2 regions of the Kitasatospora sp. NPDC048286 genome follow, and region 2 is predicted to be linked to the other one. Evidence: riboswitches for the same ligand, from Rfam matches in the RefSeq annotation. Region 2 holds a riboswitch; the other holds the start of a gene.

Region 1 (4,205 bases), on a different contig from region 2:
GCCCCGCCGTCCACCCTACGGGGTGAACGGCGGGGCACCGGTCAGGCGTGCGCTACCGGGAGCACTCGGCCCCCGTGCCCGGAGCGCTCAGCCCCGGGCTCGCCGTACCGATCCGCTGGTCACTCGGCGGAGCGGAAGCGCGGGAAGGCGCCGCGGCCGGCGTACTCGGCGGCGTCGTCGAGGATCTCCTCGATGCGCAGCAGCTGGTTGTACTTGGCGACGCGCTCGGAGCGGGCCGGGGCACCGGTCTTGATCTGGCCGCAGTTGGTGGCGACGGCCAGGTCGGCGATGGTGACGTCCTCGGTCTCGCCGGAGCGGTGCGACATCATGCAGCGGTAGCCGTTGCGCTGGGCCAGCTCGACGGCGTCCAGGGTCTCGGTCAGCGAACCGATCTGGTTCACCTTCACCAGCAGCGCGTTGGCGGTGCCGGTCTCGATGCCGCGGGCCAGGCGGGCCGGGTTGGTGACGAACAGGTCGTCGCCGACCAGCTGGACCTTGTCGCCCAGCTTCTCGGTCATGGCCTTCCAGCCGTCCCAGTCCGACTCGTCCAGCGGGTCCTCGATGGAGACCAGCGGGTAGGCGGCGACCAGCTCGGCGTAGTACTCGATGAGCTCGGCGGCGGTGAGCTCCTTGCCCTCGAAGTGGTAGGCGCCGTCCTCGTAGAACTCGGAGGAGGCGACGTCCAGGGCCAGCGCGACGTCACGGCCGGGCACGTAGCCGGCCTTCTGGATGGCCTCGACGATGAGGTCCAGGGCCTCGCGGTTGGAGTCCAGGTTCGGGGCGAAGCCGCCCTCGTCGCCCAGACCGGTGGACAGGCCGCGCTCCTTCAGCACGCCCTTGAGCGTGTGGTAGACCTCGACGCCCCAGCGGACGGCCTCGGAGAAGGACTCCGCGCCGATCGGGGCGATCATGAACTCCTGGATGTCGACGTTGGAGTCGGCGTGCGACCCACCGTTGAGGATGTTCATCATCGGGACGGGCAGGACGTGCGCGTTCGGGCCGCCCAGGTAGCGGAACAGCGGCAGGTCGCTGGCCTCGGAGGCGGCGTGCGCGACGGCCAGCGAGACGCCCAGGATGGCGTTGGCGCCGAGCGAGGACTTGTCCGGGGTGGCGTCCAGGTCCAGCATGGCCTGGTCGATCAGGCGCTGCTCGGTGGCGTCGTAGCCGACCAGCTCCGGGCCGATCTGCTCGATGACGGCCAGGACGGCCTTCTCGACGCCCTTGCCGAAGTAGCGGTTCTTGTCGCCGTCGCGCAGCTCCAGCGCCTCGAAGGCACCGGTGGAGGCACCCGACGGGACGGCGGCACGACCCGTGCTGCCGTCGTCGAGGCCGACCTCGACCTCGACCGTGGGGTTGCCGCGCGAGTCGAGGATCTCACGGGCTACGACGACATCGATGGACGGCACGAGGCATCTCCTTGCGGAAGCAGGGTCCGGTCTGACGGTGGGTGCTGTCAGCAGGACGATTGCGGAGTCGTTACGACCAGAGCCTAACCGCCCGGGCTCCCGGGGCCACGTCCGCCTCGGTCCCGTCTCAGCGTGTGGCCCCACTACCCACCGGTAGTTCACCTGCTTGTCCCAGCTTGTCCCACCGGAGCGGGCGAATGCGGACGAAGGGGACCGGTAGGACCGGTCCCCTTCGGACGGCGGGCGGAGCGGCACCGGCGTCGGGTCACGACGGGGGTGACGACGGCGTCGGGTGACGGCCGGTGCGACGACGGCGTCGGGTGACGGCCGGTGCGACGGCTCAGCCGAGGTGCAGCACCTGGCCGGGCATGATCAGGTTCGGGTCGCCGCCGACGGTGGCGTGGTTCTGGTCGTACAGCGCGTGCCAGCCGCCGGACACGCCCTGGGCGGCGGCGATGGTCGACAGGGTGTCCCCGGCGCGGACGGTGTAGTCGTGGCCGGCGGCCTGCGGGGCCTGCTGGGCGGCGAGCGGAGCGTACTGCGGCTGGGCGGCGGCCTGGCCGGCGTACTGCTGGTAGACGCTCTGGTGGCTGGTCCAGTACCAGGCGCCGTTGTTCTGGTACCAGAACACCTTGGCGTCGGCGTCCCAGCCGGCCTTGCCGGAGAAGCCCGGGGTCTGCGGCTGCGCCTGCTGCTGCGGGGCGGCCTGCTGGACCGGCTGCGCGGCGGGCTTCTGGACCGGCTTCTGGGCGGCGGGCTGCTGCGCGGCCGGCTTCTCGGCCGGCTTGGCGGCGGGCTTCGGGGTCTGCTGCTTGGGGGCGGACTGCGGCTTGGCGTCCGAGGAGGTGTCGACCACGGCCGCGGCGCCGCCCTTGGTCAGACCCGCCTTCTGGGAGCAGACCGGCCAGGCGCCCGGCCCCTGCGAGGCCAGCACCTTCTCGGCGACCGAGATCTGCTGGGCCTTGCTGGCCTGGTTGGCCTGCGACGCGTAGGCGGTGCCGCCGTACGCCTTCCAGGTGCTGGAGGTGAACTGGAGGCCGCCGTAGAAGCCGTTGCCGGTGTTGATGCCCCAGTTGCCGCCGCTCTCGCACTGGGCGACGGCGTCCCAGGTGGAGGCCGGGGCGGCGGAGGCGCCGGTGGCGGTGAGGAGCGGCATCGCGAGTCCGACGCCGGCCACACCGGCGACGGCGATGGCCTTCTCGGCTTGGGTGCGACGACGGTGACGGCCAGTTCCAACGAACAGCATGAAGAGGTCCCTCTCCGCACGCCTGCGAGGTGAGCTGTCGGGTTCGGACCGGGAGGTGGCCCGGCCGCCGTACGCGGAAACGATTCCGCTCGGGCGGCTTCACCCCAAGCCGTGGGAGACGGCAACAAACCTGGTTCCCCCGCCCCTGCCCAGGGTCTGGTCGGTTTCCCGGGCGCGGCGGGCAGGATTCGGCGTTCCGCGCACGAGGTCCGCAGCTGCGAACTCCAGGGAGAGTAGACAGATCATCAGGACAATCACAAGCTCATATCGTCGATATCACACGACAATTACGGCCCGTGTTCGATCGCCTACCAACGGCGGTGTTATGTCCGGATTGATGGGTGTTCACACCCACGTCGGCGGGCGATCGGCGACGTCCCGTCAGCGTGATCTCAGCAGGTCGGAGGCGTTGGAGAGGCCTGCGAAGGGGTGTACGGAGGGGTATGCGGAGAGCGGCCCTCCGGACTGAATTCCACCGGTAGTTCGCGCAGCCCACGCATGATCAGGCCACCGCGCCAGCGCAGGGCGTCCGGGCTTTCCGCGAGCCGCAGATCGGGCAGCCGGGAAAGCAGCGAGGCCAGCGCCGCACGCCCCTCCAACCGGGCGAGCGGAGCGCCGATGCAGTAGTGGATGCCGTGCCCGAAGCCCAGGTGGGGATTGTCCGCACGGGCCAGGTCCAGGGTGTTCTCGGCGGCGAACCGGGCCGGGTCGCGGTCCGCCGCGGCCAGCACCACCAGCACCGGGTCGCCGACCGGGATGTCCACCCCGCCGATGGTCAGCGGACGGGTCGCGAACCGCCAGGTCGCCAGCTCCACCGGCCCGTCGTAGCGCAGGAGTTCCTCGATCCCGGTCTCCAGCAGCGCGCTCTCCCCGCGCGCCACCGACTCCTGCAGCAGCCGGCGCTGGTCCGGGTTGCGCAGCAGCGCGTACGTGCCGTTGCCGATCAGGTTCACGGTCGTCTCGAAGCCCGCGAACAGGAGGATGAAGGCCATCGCCGCGGCCTCGTTCTCCGTCAGGTGCTCACCGTGGTCACTGGCCCGGATCAGACCGGAGATCAGGTCGTCCCCGAGGTCCGCGCGCTTGCGGTGGATCAGCTCCAGCAGGTACGCCCGCATCCGCTTCACCGCCCGCCCCACGCCGCCGCGCTGGCCGCCGCCTTGCCCCGGCTTCGTGTGTCGCAGCATCATCCCGGCCCAGTCGCGGAAGTCGTCCTGGTCCTCGGCCGGCACCCCGAGCATGTCGCAGATCGCGTAGATGGGGAGCGGGAAGGCGAACTCGTGGATCAGGTCCGCCGAGCCGCGCTGCGCGAAGCCGTCGATCAGCCGGTCGGTGAGCTGCTGCACCCGCGGCTCGAACTCGGCCACCCGGCGCGGCGTGAACGCCTTCGACACCAGGCGGCGCAGCCGGGTGTGGTCCGGCGGGTCGATGTTCAGCAGGTGGGTCATCAGGTCCGCCTGCCGCTCCCCCGGGATGCCCACCCGGCCGGTGCGGTGCGCCTGCTCGCTGTGGTGCGCCGGGTTCTTCGACAGCCGGCTGTCCGCGAGCGCCTGCCG
Region 2 (4,205 bases):
GCCAGGTCGTCGTCCGGCTGCGGGGCCTGGGGGAGGGCGTTGTAGCGGTGCGGGTGCTCGGTGGCGTACGCGTGGTAGGCGCGCAGCACGGCGGAGACGGCGTCGTCCCCGCTGCGTCCGACGGCCGCCTCGGCCAGCCGGTCGGCCAGTTCCCCGGTGACCCGGACGGCGATCAGCCGCCGCAGTTCGGCGAGGCCGCCGCTGACGTGCTTGTACAGCGAGGGGGTGGCGACCCCGGCCCGGGCGGCGACGGAGGCCAGGGTGAGGGCCTCGGCGCCCTGCTCGTCGATGAGGGCGAGGGCGTGGTCGACGACCTGGTCGGGGGTCAGTCCTACGCGGGGCATGGGCTCGGGCTCTCCGTACGGGTCGAAGTCGGGTGACGTCGGGCGCTGCCGGGCGGGTGCCGGTGACGTCGGCGGGTCGGGCAGGGTCAGGGGTGGGCAGGGGTCGGCGGCGGCGGCGCTCAGCCGAGTTCGGCGAGGAACGACAGCAGGGCGTCCGCGGTGGCCGCCGGGTTGTCGGCCATCGGGTAGTGCCCGGACCCCTCGATCATCGCCTTCCGCGCGCCGAGCGCGGCGGCCTGCCGGTCGGCGACGAGCTCCGGCTTCGGGAAGTCGGGGTCCTTGCCGCCCATGACCACCAGCGCCGGGCACCGCACCGCGGCCGTCCAGCCGACCGGCGCCGAGTCGCCGTGGACGTACCCGCGGGTGGCGGTCTTCCGTCCCGGGGTGCGCAGCGCGGCGACCAGCCCGTCCACGTACGCGTCGAAGTCGGCGGGCTTGGCGCCGGGGAAGGCCATCCGGCGCAGGTAGAAGCCCCAGGAGGCCGGCCAGTGGACGAGGGCGGTGCCCATCAGGGCCATGACGCCGCGCATCAGGGCGCCCGGCGGCGGGCTCTCGACGAAGGCGTCGATCAGGACGATCCCGGCGACCCGCTCGGGCGCGTCCCCGGCGGCCTTCACGACCGTCGCCCCGGTGTACGAGTTGCCGGCGAGGACGGCGCGCTCGATGCCGAGGTGGTCGAGCAGGGCGAGGACGTCGTCGGCGATGGCGGCCGGGCCGTAGTCGTCCCAGCTGATCGAGGATTCGCCGAAGCCCCGCAGGTCCATGGTGACGACCCGGTGGCCGGCGGCGACCAGCAGCGGGCGCAGGTGCCGGTACGCGGCCCGGCTGTCGAGCATGCCCGGGAGCAGGACGACGGGGGTGCCGTCGCCCTGCCGGGTGTCGTCGAAGGCGATCCGGCCGCCGGGAACGGTCAGGTACTGGGTGCTCGGGGTGATGGTGCCGTTCACGGGGTCCTCCTCGGGCCGCGGGTGCGGGGCATCGGCGGTACTGCCGATAGCCATAAAGCTAAGGCTAATAGCCTTAGCCGTCAAGCGGTCGGCGGGCCGGGGGAAACGGGCCAGGGGAAGGGGGCGTGGTCGGACGGGTGCGGTCAGACCCCTTCCACCTTGAACGGGTCGTGCTCGCTGAGCAGCTTCTCCAGCCGGGCCTGGTCCACCCGGGTGACCATCTCGCTGGACTCCTGCCGGTCCCGGACCACCTTCGCCAGCGTGAACGCGGAGGTGACGGTGTAGAGGAGGCCGATCCCGAGGAAGGCCCGGGTCCACCCGCCGACCGGCAGGTAGGCGATCCCGGCGGCGAGGGCGATGCCCGACAGGGCGAAGGAGAGGATGGCCTGGATGTGGTACGCGGCCGTGGTGTGGGTCTGCATCGGTGCGCTCATGGCGTCAGGATGCGGCCGCCCGGCCGGGCCGCACATGAGTAGGGGTACTCAGATGGGGCCGTGCGTGAGGGGCCGTTCGTTGACGTCCGTTCACCTGCCATCGGGCGGCCCGAAACGGATGGCTTGGAATCAGAGCCTCCTAGGATTAACGTTTGATAACGCAGCGCGGTTGTCAACGCCGTACCCAGACGGCACCGTGCGCCGTCGCCTAATCCCGCCGACCCGCCCCCGGGCAGGTCAGGGAGCCGGGGAACCATGTTCCTTGGGGTGAATCGGCGGGGCTCCGGCCCGGCCGTAGGAGACCTTCCTGCTCCGAACCCGTCAGCTAACCCGGTAGGCGCGAAGGAAGGAAAGGAGCGCGCCTCCGTGGCGTCGACGCACACCCCGGCACACCCGGCCGGCCCCGCAGCCGGTACCCAGCTCCTCGACCACCCCGGCCCGGACGGCCCCGAGGCCTTCGGCCCGGAGGCGTTCGCCGCGGAGGCCGACACCAACCGCCACCGGATGCCGCGTCAGACCCGCGGGGCCTCCCCGCTGCTCGGCGTCACCGCCGTAGCCGCCACGCTGGGCGCCACCGGCTTCGCCTCGGCGACCCCGGCCGCCGCCCCCGCCGTCGAGGTCCCGGACGAGACCCCGGTCGCCCTCGCCGCCGACCCCGGCCTCGCGCTCGCCGCCCGCATCCAGCACCAGGCCGACAGCCAGCGCACCGCCGCCGAGGAGACCGCCCGGCTGCAGGCCGCCCAGGAGGCGGAGGCCAAGGCCGCCGCCAAGGAGGCCGAGGCCAAGCGCGCCGCCGAGGAGGCCGAGCGGGCCAAGGCCGCCGCCCTCACCCTCCCGGTGGACGACTACCGGCTCTCCGCCCACTACGGCCAGAGCGCCCGCTACTGGGCCAACCTGCACACCGGCCTGGACTTCGCCGCCGACACCGGCACCCCCGTCCACGCGCTCGGCCAGGGCACCATCACCTCGGCCGGCTGGGCCGGCTCGTACGGCTACCGGATCGTCGAGACCCTGCCCGACGGCACCGAGATCTGGTACTGCCACCTCTCCTCGATCACCAAGGGCTCCGGCAACGTCGCCGCCGGCCAGCAGATCGGCAAGGTCGGCGCGACCGGCAACGTCACCGGCCCCCACCTGCACATGGAGGTCCGCCCCGGCGGCGGCGCCCCGGTCGACCCGGAGCCCTGGCTCCAGCAGCGCGGCCTCAACCCCTGACACCCGCGCACCGACGCACCCGCGGGAGGCCCCCGGGCCGGGGGCCTCCCGCGCCGCGTCTCACTCCTCGACGGGCAGCTGCGCCAGGTACGCGTCGATCTCCTCCGGGCCCGGCTCCGGCGCCAGCTCCGGGAACTCCGTCACCAGCAGCCGCGGCAGCCCCGGCACCGTCCAGTCGCCGAACAGGTCGAGCGCCGCGTCCACCGCCGCCTCCTCGAACCTCCCGAAGTCCCCGGTCAGCTCGTCCGGCATCGGCCGTCCCAGCGCGGTCAGCTGCGCCAGGTTGCGGTAGCTGCGCCGCATCAGGCCCTGCTCCAGCAGCCGACGCGCGCCGTCCGTGGCCATGCCCACCGAGAGCACCCGGGCCGGGCCCCAGCCCCGCTCGTCCGGCTCGTCCAGCCAGCCGGCCGACGCCAGCGCCTCGAACGCCGCCAGCCGCTCCTCCTCGGTGAACTCCCCGAAGCCGGCCAGCCACTCCCGCACCGCCTCCGGGTCCGTGACGTCCGCCCCGTGCGCGTGCAGCAGCAGCGCGTACAGCCGGGGCCAGGTCACCAGGTCGGCGCGGCGCAGCAGCCCGGTCGCGACCTCGCCCTGCCACTCGGCCTCCTCGTGCAGCCGCTCCTGGCGCTTGGCGTTCAGCCGGCGGGCCGCCCGCTGGTGGTCGACCAGCAGCCGGACGGCGTCGCCGTAGGCGAGCGGGTCCTCCTCGGGCGCGGGTTGGACGTACAGGTGGAGCCGCTCGTGGAGCAGGTGCTCCACCGCGTCGGAGGTCAGTTCGGGCCAGCCGTCGTGCATCCTGCCCTCGCCCAGCTCCAGCAGCGCCAGCACCGCGCGCAGCGGCCCCTCGGCCACCGGCGCGCGGCCCTGCTCGGCCGCCCAGGCGAGCAGGTCGGCGGCCTTGGTGCGCGGGGCGAGCCGCAGGTCTTCGTCGTTCATAGTCCGAACGGTAGCCGCCGGGCGGGGATAGGGTCGGCAGCCATGGTCCCCGTACGACTCACCGGCCCGCGACTGGCCGTCCGCGAGTACCACCACACCGAGGGCGACGTGGACGCGCTGCACGCGCTGTTCGGCGACCCGGAGGTCACCCGGTACCTGCCCTTCGGGCCGAGCGACCGGGAGGACTGCGCCGACCAGGTCGAGCTCTACCTGGAGGAGGCGATGGCCGAGGAGCGGGACACCTACCGGCTCGCCGTCACCAGGCTCGCCGACGCCGAGGAGCCGGACGACGCGACGCCGATCGGGCAGGCCTCGCTCACCCTCGAAGG

What was found. A riboswitch is a leader RNA that binds a small molecule or an ion and turns the genes downstream of it on or off. The one in region 2 is predicted to bind cyclic di-AMP.
Region 1: another riboswitch for cyclic di-AMP. It lies ahead of ACGF13_RS14905 (transglycosylase family protein); the one in region 2 lies ahead of ACGF13_RS31935 (M23 family metallopeptidase).

Annotation. Positions count from the first base shown of each region.
Region 1 covers NZ_JBICZE010000005.1:527,026-531,230, forward strand. Annotated here, with positions in the region: gene eno (phosphopyruvate hydratase) at 120-1,406, opposite strand; gene ACGF13_RS14905 (transglycosylase family protein) at 1,747-2,652, opposite strand; cyclic di-AMP (ydaO/yuaA leader) riboswitch at 2,658-2,824, opposite strand; gene ACGF13_RS14910 (cytochrome P450) at 3,045-4,205, opposite strand, start outside.
Region 2 covers NZ_JBICZE010000015.1:216,363-220,567, forward strand. Annotated here, with positions in the region: gene ACGF13_RS31920 (TetR/AcrR family transcriptional regulator) at 1-344, opposite strand, end outside; gene ACGF13_RS31925 (alpha/beta fold hydrolase) at 464-1,291, opposite strand; gene ACGF13_RS31930 (YiaA/YiaB family inner membrane protein) at 1,435-1,725, opposite strand; cyclic di-AMP (ydaO/yuaA leader) riboswitch at 1,921-2,079, shown strand; gene ACGF13_RS31935 (M23 family metallopeptidase) at 2,092-2,940, shown strand; gene ACGF13_RS31940 (hypothetical protein) at 3,001-3,876, opposite strand; gene ACGF13_RS31945 (GNAT family N-acetyltransferase) at 3,919-4,205, shown strand, end outside.